DNA from 2 places in the Paenibacillus sp. FSL K6-1558 genome. Region 1 is predicted to be linked to the other one. Evidence: predicted binding sites of a transcription regulator. Region 1 holds the regulator's gene; the other holds the start of a gene.
The links. Region 1 encodes LexA, which represses DNA repair genes until DNA is damaged. Its sites were predicted from a motif close to CGAACATATGTTCG; they were not measured.

Region 1 (4,434 bases):
GAAAGTCAAAAATCAATATGTCAAGCCTCTGCATTAAATAAGTTAGAAGGTATGATTTATATTTGTGCAAAGTAAAAGTAAATAGTTATATTATTGTGAAATCTCTAAATGAAAACTAAACTCAAATAAGAACATGAAGAGTTAGAAATATAATAAATTCAATATCTGAAAAATTCATAAAAGAGTTAGCGGAAAAAATAAAGAAGTATGCGTCATACTTTCCACTTATTTTGTCTTTTGACATCTGTCCTGTTTCAAAACTATGTTGATAGTTTCATATATAAAAGATATAATTAATTTGATTTTGAACAATATAATTTTTATAAATTAATTGGAGATGATATTTTTGGAACAACAAGCGAAGCAACTTGTGACTACACAACGTACGTTTTTTAATACAGGACAGACTAAACAAGTGGAGTATCGGATTCAGGCTTTGCAAAACTTGAGAGAAGGGATCGAGAAGTACCAGCAACGTATTCTGGATGCGCTTCGTGCTGATCTCAATAAATCAGAGGCTGAAGGATATGGCTCGGAGATTCGCATTGTATTGGGTGAATTGGATTACACGCTGGAACATCTGCGTGAGTGGGCTACACCACGTAACGTTCCAACGAGCCCTGCAATGCCAGACGCGGCTAGTACGATTTACCCTGAGCCTTATGGAGTTGCTCTGATTATCGCGCCTTGGAATTATCCGTTCCAACTGGCGTTTGGGCCGCTAATCGGTGCAATTGCTGCAGGGAACTGTGCTGTGATCAAACCTTCTGAGCTTACACCAGCGACGTCTCGTTTAATTAACGATCTGATCCAGGACATATACCCTGAGGAGTACATTGCTGTTATGGAAGGAGAGGTTGAAACGAGTACAGCACTGCTTAATGAGAAATTCGATTATATTTTCTTTACAGGCAGTACGGGGGTCGGTCGTATTGTCATGAAAGCTGCAGCAGAGCACTTAACTCCAGTGACGTTAGAGTTAGGCGGTAAAAGTCCAGCCATTGTGCATCGGGATGCTGATCTGAAACTGGCAGCACAACGTCTTGTGCGCGGTAAATTTCTGAATGCAGGTCAAACCTGTGTTGCACCGGACTATTTAGTAGTAGATGAACAGGTACATGATCAATTCATCGAGGAAATCAGAGCCGAGGTTCGCGATAAATTTGGGGATGATGTGATGCAAAATAAGGATTTTCCTCATATCGTTAACACACGTAACTTTGATCGTTTGACCGCTTTCCTTACGAATGGCAAAACTTTAATGGGAGGGCGTTCGAATCGGGATCAGCTTATGATTGAACCGACTATTCTTGGCGATATCGATTGGGATTCACCAGTAATGAAGGAAGAGATCTTTGGACCTATTCTGCCCATATTTACGTATCGTGATTTGAATCCAATGCTCGATGAAATCGCTCGGCGGCCTAAACCACTCGCTTTGTATTTATTTACTGAAAATGAAGCTTTACAGGAGCAGGTATTGAATCAGGTTTCTTTTGGTGGAGGCTGTATTAATGAGACTCTATCTCACATGACCTCGCATTATTTGCCATTTGGCGGTGTGGGAGAGAGTGGCATGGGTTCTTACCATGGACAACAAAGCTTTGAAGTATTCTCACATCACAAAAGCATTCTTAAACGCACTAAATAATCTCTTGTTCAGCGCATGCACTTATTAGAGTAGATGGTTAGTAAACGATATGCCCCAACTATTAGAGTAAAAGAAAGAGGTTGTCCTGTTGATCAGGGCAACCTCTTTCGTATTCTATCGGGTAGAACGTATTAGCAATTTAATAAACCAATATGCATTAATGAATATCGCGGAAAAGACCAATGACCTTGCCTAGAATACTAACGTGTTTCAACCGCAACGGTTCTAATGTAGCATTTTCCGGTTGAAGGCGAATGTGATCCTTTTCCTTATAAAAAGTCTTCACTGTTGCTTCATCGTCCTCAGTCATGGCAACGACAATGTCACCATTATCAGCGGTTTGTTGCTGACGAACGATTACATAGTCTCCATTAACAATACCGGCTTCAATCATACTGTCCCCAACAACGGAAAGCATAAATACTTTCTGTTCTCCTACATAATGTGTAGGAAGTGGGAAGTAGTCTTCAATATTTTCTGTTGCCGTAATCGGCACACCAGCTGTTACTTTACCCACGACCGGAATTCGTGCAACGCTGTGGGCGAACTGATGAGAATGCTCAGACTCTTCCTGGCTTAACAATTCAATCGCTCTTGGTTTGGTTGGGTCACGTCTGATTAACCCTTTCTTCTCCAAACGATCCAAATGTCCATGCACTGTGGAACTGGAAGCCAGTCCAACGGCTTCGCCAATTTCTCTTACGGAAGGAGGATACCCCTTCAAACGGACTTCATTTCGTATAAACTCCAGGATAGCCTGTTGCCTGCTGGATATCTTCGACATACCGTATCAACCCCATTTTAGTAACGTTTGGGAAAATTATAACATAGAACCTCCGTTCGTACAAACATAAGTTCTAAAGAAATCATATTATTTCTACTTTTTTCGATTCAGACTCATTAGTTTTTTTGGAAAAGAGAGTTTAATTGTTCATTACGCGAGAATTTTAATATGAAAAAAGATGTTTTAATGTCGAAAAAAGAGCGAACAATTGTTCTAAAAAAGTCTTGAACAAAACAAATGTTCGTGTTATATTGATTTCAAGAGATAGGAACAAACGTTTGGAGGCGGGGCAAATGAGATATTCTACGTATCAGAGCATTTATAAACCAGTAAATTCAGAAGCTGTAAAGTCTAATATAGGGCAATTCAGAACGTTCGTGACACGACTTAAGTTTTCTAAGGGTTTGATTAAACTGGCAATTGCTTTATTAATTATATTTATTGGATGTAGTACAGTGCTAACTGTTTTTGCTGGTAATGAGAATGATCTACTACCTGGCGGTAAGATTGCTGTATCACAGGGAGAAACATTGTGGAGTATTTCTTTGGAACATAAACCAACGTCGATGGATACACGTGTATATATAGAAGCAATCAAAAAAGTGAATCAACTTGAATCAGCAACAATCCAGACAGGACAAGTACTAATATTACCTCAGTTTGTTAAATAGAGTGCGCATCTGCATAGGTTGGCGCGTGCTAACTTGACAAGCCGCCTTTCTCATGTCAAAGTTAATATGACTTTGTATTTTTGGAGGGGACAAGCTTGGATATAGATAGTCTGGTAGCACGTATTAACGAATTGGCTCGCAAGCAGAAATCCACTGGACTATCAGAGGAAGAACTTGCTGAACGTGCCAAATTGAGAGAAATTTACCTAGGTAACATTCGTAGCAACTTCAGACAGCAACTCGATTCAATTGAGATTGTTGACGACGACAAGGGCCAAGGCCACCAAGGCAAACTCAAACATTAATTTACGAAACCTAAACATATCGTTATGATATTTAGGTTTCTTCATGTTAGCTGGGGATGCTTACTATAAGGGGGAACATCGGTTTGCAGTATAATTATGTAAGCCGATACAAGACACATAAGGGGGATTCACATGTCACGGCGTTCGTTCGAGAGAACGGTTCGGAAAAATTCGAAGCAATTGAATCAGCAACGTAAAAAAAGCGGTCAACCAATCACAGGTAATCCAGGTGAGGATATTTACAAAGGCAGAAGCCTTTTGTTCCCTATCTTTTTAATTGGTTTGGCGTTTTTGTATCTGTTCATGAGTACTTTTTTAGTGAAAGCACCGATGACAACCTGGGATTGGGTCACAATGCTGCTCTATGTATTTTTGGCTGTCATTTTTATGTTGCGCCGTCCTTACGTTAAAATTAGCAGTAATCGGATCATTACAACGAAGGGGAATCGTGAACGATCGATCGGGGTTGACGATATTATCAAATTCCGTTTTGAGCCAGGCACTGTTGTTATTGAACACAACAGTCGTGGAAAAAGATGGGTTTTCACCAAGTTGTTAAATCGTTACGATACAGAAGCGATTACCGAGCGGTTGCTGAAATTTGCAAAAGCACACCAGATTACCGTAGAAACGATTGATAAGTAATTAATGTGTAAAGGGGCAGTTGATCGGAATGGCGTTAAAAGCGATTATGTTTGACCTGGATGATACTTTATTATGGGACGAACGGAGTGTACGAGAAGCCTTTCATGAAACTTGTCTAATTGCTGCAGCAGAAACAGGTGTTAATGCTGAGGCACTCGAAGAGGCTGTTCGTAATGAAGCACGTGAACTATATGAATCTTATGAAACGTTCCCTTTTACCAAAATGATTGGAATTAACCCTTTTGAAGGACTTTGGGCGAACTTTACGGGAGGAGAACAGCCGGAATTTCGTCAGCTTGAACAATTGGCTCCAATTTATCGCAAGGAGTCTTGGCGCCGTGGTTTACTAAAGCTGGGTGTCGATCATGATGAGCTTGC
Region 2 (4,434 bases), 5.3 Mb from region 1:
CCGGTAGCGTGCTTCACGACTCTTCGTCCGCTCTACTCTGGTGATGATAAGTTCTTCATCGTCTGGAAATTGGGAGACGGCGTTTAGTTCTGCTTCTTCTTGCAACTCTTCGTCATCATCATGTGCATCATATTCCTGCTGATATTGGCGACGTTTCACTGTGATCCTCACGCTCCCTTGTTTGTGTTTTAGGGTAAAAAAAAGACTTCCTCAGCTAATCCTCTTATTTGATTTTCATTCAGGTCACATATGGCATAGATGCTAACAGCCTCTGTCCGGAATGGACAGAGGCTGTTAGCTGGCGAGAACCAATCCTATTTAGCTTCATAAGCATTAGCAGTCGCTCAATACAAAGTTCATACTGTGACAGAAGATCAAAGCCTTCCCGCACAGAAGAAATTACTCATTAATTTCGAATAATTCCTGTTCTTCAGCCGCTTCTTTTTCTTGCTCTTCACTCGTTGGAGCGGGAACAGCCGTTGTCAAATTGCTGGCTTCACGAATTTTCTGCTCAATCACATCAGCAATTTCTTTATGTTCTTTCATAAACTGCTTTGCGTTCTCACGGCCTTGCCCTAAACGTTCACCTTCATACGAATACCAAGCACCGCTTTTGTTGACGATATCCAGCTCTGTACCGATATCGATGATACTTCCCTCTTTGGAAATACCTTCACCATACATAATGTCAACTTCCGCTTGTTTGAACGGAGGTGCCACTTTGTTTTTAACAACTTTAATACGGGTACGGTTACCTGTAATGTCATTTCCCGATTTGATACTCTCAATACGGCGTACATCTAGACGAACCGTGGAATAGAACTTTAATGCACGGCCACCTGGTGTCGTTTCCGGGTTACCAAACATAACACCAACTTTCTCACGAAGCTGGTTGATGAAGATGGCAATCGTTTTAGATTTACTGATTGCACCGGACAATTTACGGAGTGCCTGAGACATCAAACGAGCCTGCAGACCAACGTGAGAATCTCCCATCTCTCCTTCAATCTCCGCTTTTGGTACAAGCGCTGCTACCGAGTCAATAACAATGATGTCTACTGCACCACTTCGTACAAGAGCCTCGGCGATTTCCAATCCTTGCTCACCTGTATCCGGTTGTGACAAGAGCAATTCATCAATGTTAACGCCCAGTTTGCTTGCATAATTCGGATCAAGCGCATGCTCAGCATCGATAAACGCAGCTTGTCCACCTACACGTTGGACTTCAGCAATGGCATGCAATGCCACAGTTGTTTTACCTGAAGATTCAGGTCCATATATTTCAACAATACGGCCTTTCGGCAAGCCGCCTGTTCCTAATGCAATATCCAAAGCCAAAGATCCGCTGGGAATAATTTCCACATTCATGTGAGTTGACTCACCCAATTTCATGATGGAACCTTTACCAAATTGCTTCTCTATTTGACGGAGCGCCATATCAAGCGCGGCACGACGGTCTGACAATAAACTCACACCCTTTACTGTTTATAATATAATGATACCTTGTTTTAACTCGTTTGCCAAGCTTTTTTTCGAACATACATTCGTTTTTTTGTTCAGGCCGAGGCGCCTCTTCCTCATGGAAATCGATGAAAAAACAGAAAAAGAACCGTAAACAAGGCTGTAAAGCCACATTTTACGGTTCTTCCGTCTACAATCATTATACTTCCTCAATTATGCAAATGCAATCTGCCTGCGTAATCATCAATCAATAGCGACTAACTTTTGCCATAACCGATACAGAATGGCCTTTGCCGAGCGAATGCGAACCGTTTCCCGGTTACCGTTTATCCGGAGTTCATGAATCTCCGTATCCTTCCCACGCTCAGCCAAAGCGATAAACACGAGGCCTGGTGGTTTACGTTCCGAATATCCCGGACCGGCTACTCCGGTAATCGACAATCCAAAATCAGCATCCCCGATCATACGGATCTGCTCTGCAAGCACTTTTGCCACCTCTGGGCTAACGGCACCTGGTGCATCTTCACCCTCCAGGTAACTGTGAGGCACATTTAACAGCTTTTCTTTGATCTCATTAGAGTAACATACAATGCCACCTTTTAACATCGAGGCACTTCCAGGCACCGAAGTTAAACTCTGCATCACAAGCCCTCCTGTGCAACTTTCAGCCGCGCTCAGAGTCAGCCCCATATCAGACATCATTGTAACAATCGTGTACTCTATAGGCACATCCTCGTTAGCGTAGAGATGTTCAGATAAACGCTCACGAATCTGCACTTCCATCGCATCCAGCTTTAGCTTGGCTTCTCCTTCGCTCGGAGCCTTGGTAGACACACGTACGGTTACTTCTCCCTCACTCGCGTAAGGAGCAATCGTAGGGTCTGTCTGTCCGTCAATCAAGTCAAGCAAACGGTCCTCCAGAGCAGATTCTCCAATGCCTGCGAATTTCAACATTCGCGAATAAATCGGCATTTCTTCTGTAAGAGCATGCTGAAGCAACCAAGGTTTGACTTCCTGCTCGAACATTGGAATCAGTTCTTTAGGTGGCCCAGGCATAACAACATAATATTTATCGTTATCCGCAATCGCGTTTCCGGCAGCAAGTCCGGTTTCATTCGCCAGAGGGGTTCCACCCTCAAGCACAATGGCTTGGCGCCGATTATTTTCCGTCATTTCCACATTCCGATCGCGGAAGAAACCTTCAATTTTATCCATAGCCATACGGTCAATATGCAACTTCCGATTCAACACTGCAGCCAATGCGTCTTTAGTCAAATCATCCTGCGTTGGACCGATGCCTCCAGAAAATAAAATAATGTCTGCACGGCCCTGCGCGATGCGTATCGCTTCACTAAGCCGATTCTGATTATCTCCAACTACCGTTTGAAAATATACGTCAATCCCCATTGCAGCAAGTTCACGGGAAAGGTATCTGGCATTGGTATTTACGATCTGTCCCAGTAGTAACTCTGTCCCAACTGCAATAATCTCTGCCTTCATTTTGGCTTCCTCCTGTACATATGTGGAGTAGTCAAAGGGCAATAGGATGAGTTCCTATTGCCCTTTGACCCAATGAGTCTTTCATCATTACCCGATTCAGCTTAAGTCATTACGCTTTTGATAAATGAAGCAAGTTTTTGTTTTTGATAAAGTAGTCAATTCCAGACCAGATGGTGATCAGAGCCGCTACATATACCGCAATTTCATCGACATGAATACCCGTGTATGAGAAGGGGAAATTGTTCAGCAGTAGCAAAACAATGGCTACAATCTGTACTACTGTTTTCAGTTTACCCCAAGCACTCGCAGCTACAACCGAACCGTCCAACAAGGCGATCTGACGTAGGCCGGTCACGGCAAATTCACGGCTGATAATAACGACTGCAATCCATGAATCCAGCTTACCCATTTGAACCAATGAAATCAAAACAGCGGTAACCAGAAGCTTGTCTGCCAGAGGATCAAGCAGTTTGCCCAGATTGGTGACCATATTGTTTTTCCTTGCAAGATAGCCGTCTATTCCATCCGTGCTTGCAGCAACGATAAAAATAAAAGCAGCAATTAACTGATTATACGGAAGCGTAAAGCTCCCGAGATGTAACGGCTCTGGATAAAACGGAAAATCCACGAGCAGAAACACCATCAAAAAAGGGATTAAGCAAATTCGTGCAAGCGTAATCCGGTTGGGTAAATTCACAAGACGCCCTCCCTTTGTATCCTCCATTACTTCAAACAATCATCTTACATTCCGTATTCATCATCTGAAGCAAAAAATGAACGATTGAAACGTCGACTTATATTTACATAAAAGCCTATGTAGAAACGCAAAAAATAAAGTCTACCGCTCAAACGCAAAACTGCTTTTAAACGCTCCGGTGACTTCCAGAAGTGTACTGCTTTTCACAAAGTCAGCTAACGATGAAGACTGGACTTGATGCATGACTGCCAGCAATGCACATTCAGTATAATATACGTACCAATACAGTGTCAAAAAGACATTTCTGTACAAGAATTTTATTTAAAATTAGTATATTGCAGATCCAGTGGCAAGTTAGCTCCATTAAGAAGTTGCATAACGGCTTGCAGATCATTTTTGCTCTTACCTGTCACCCGAAGCTGGTCTCCCTGAATCTGACTCTTCACCTTCAGTTTGGAATCACGGATGAGGATATTGATTTTTTTAGCCACATCTTGATCAATGCCCTGCTTGAAATTCAAACGCTGGCGAACTGTACCGGAAGAAGCTGGCTCCACTTTCCCGTAATCCATATTTTTCAGCGGAAGCCCACGCTTTGCCATTTTGGATTGTAAAACTTCAATAACCGCTTTTAATTTGGTCTCATCATCAGACACAATCGTAAGAGCATCCTTATCCAGTTTCAAGCTACTTTTACTGCCCTTGAAATCATAACGAGCACCAATTTCTTTTTCCGTTTGCGTAACGGCATTGGTCAATTCTTGCAAGTCCATTTT

Region 2: a site for LexA is predicted at 1,534-1,547, ahead of recA (recombinase RecA). Genes of this name have one in related genera too.

Annotation. Positions count from the first base shown of each region.
Region 1 is NZ_JBBOCV010000001.1:990,604-995,037, reverse strand. Features, by position in the region: gene MHI38_RS04145 (aldehyde dehydrogenase) at 347-1,651, shown strand; gene lexA (transcriptional repressor LexA) at 1,809-2,435, opposite strand; gene MHI38_RS04135 (LysM peptidoglycan-binding domain-containing protein) at 2,729-3,106, shown strand; gene MHI38_RS04130 (DUF896 domain-containing protein) at 3,202-3,411, shown strand; gene MHI38_RS04125 (hypothetical protein) at 3,544-4,056, shown strand; gene MHI38_RS04120 (HAD family hydrolase) at 4,085-4,434, shown strand, end outside.
Region 2 is NZ_JBBOCV010000001.1:6,340,342-6,344,775, reverse strand. Features, by position in the region: gene MHI38_RS27625 (regulatory protein RecX) at 1-159, opposite strand, end outside; gene recA (recombinase RecA) at 400-1,464, opposite strand; gene MHI38_RS27615 (competence/damage-inducible protein A) at 1,705-2,961, opposite strand; gene pgsA (CDP-diacylglycerol--glycerol-3-phosphate 3-phosphatidyltransferase) at 3,071-3,658, opposite strand; gene MHI38_RS27605 (YajQ family cyclic di-GMP-binding protein) at 3,976-4,434, opposite strand, start outside.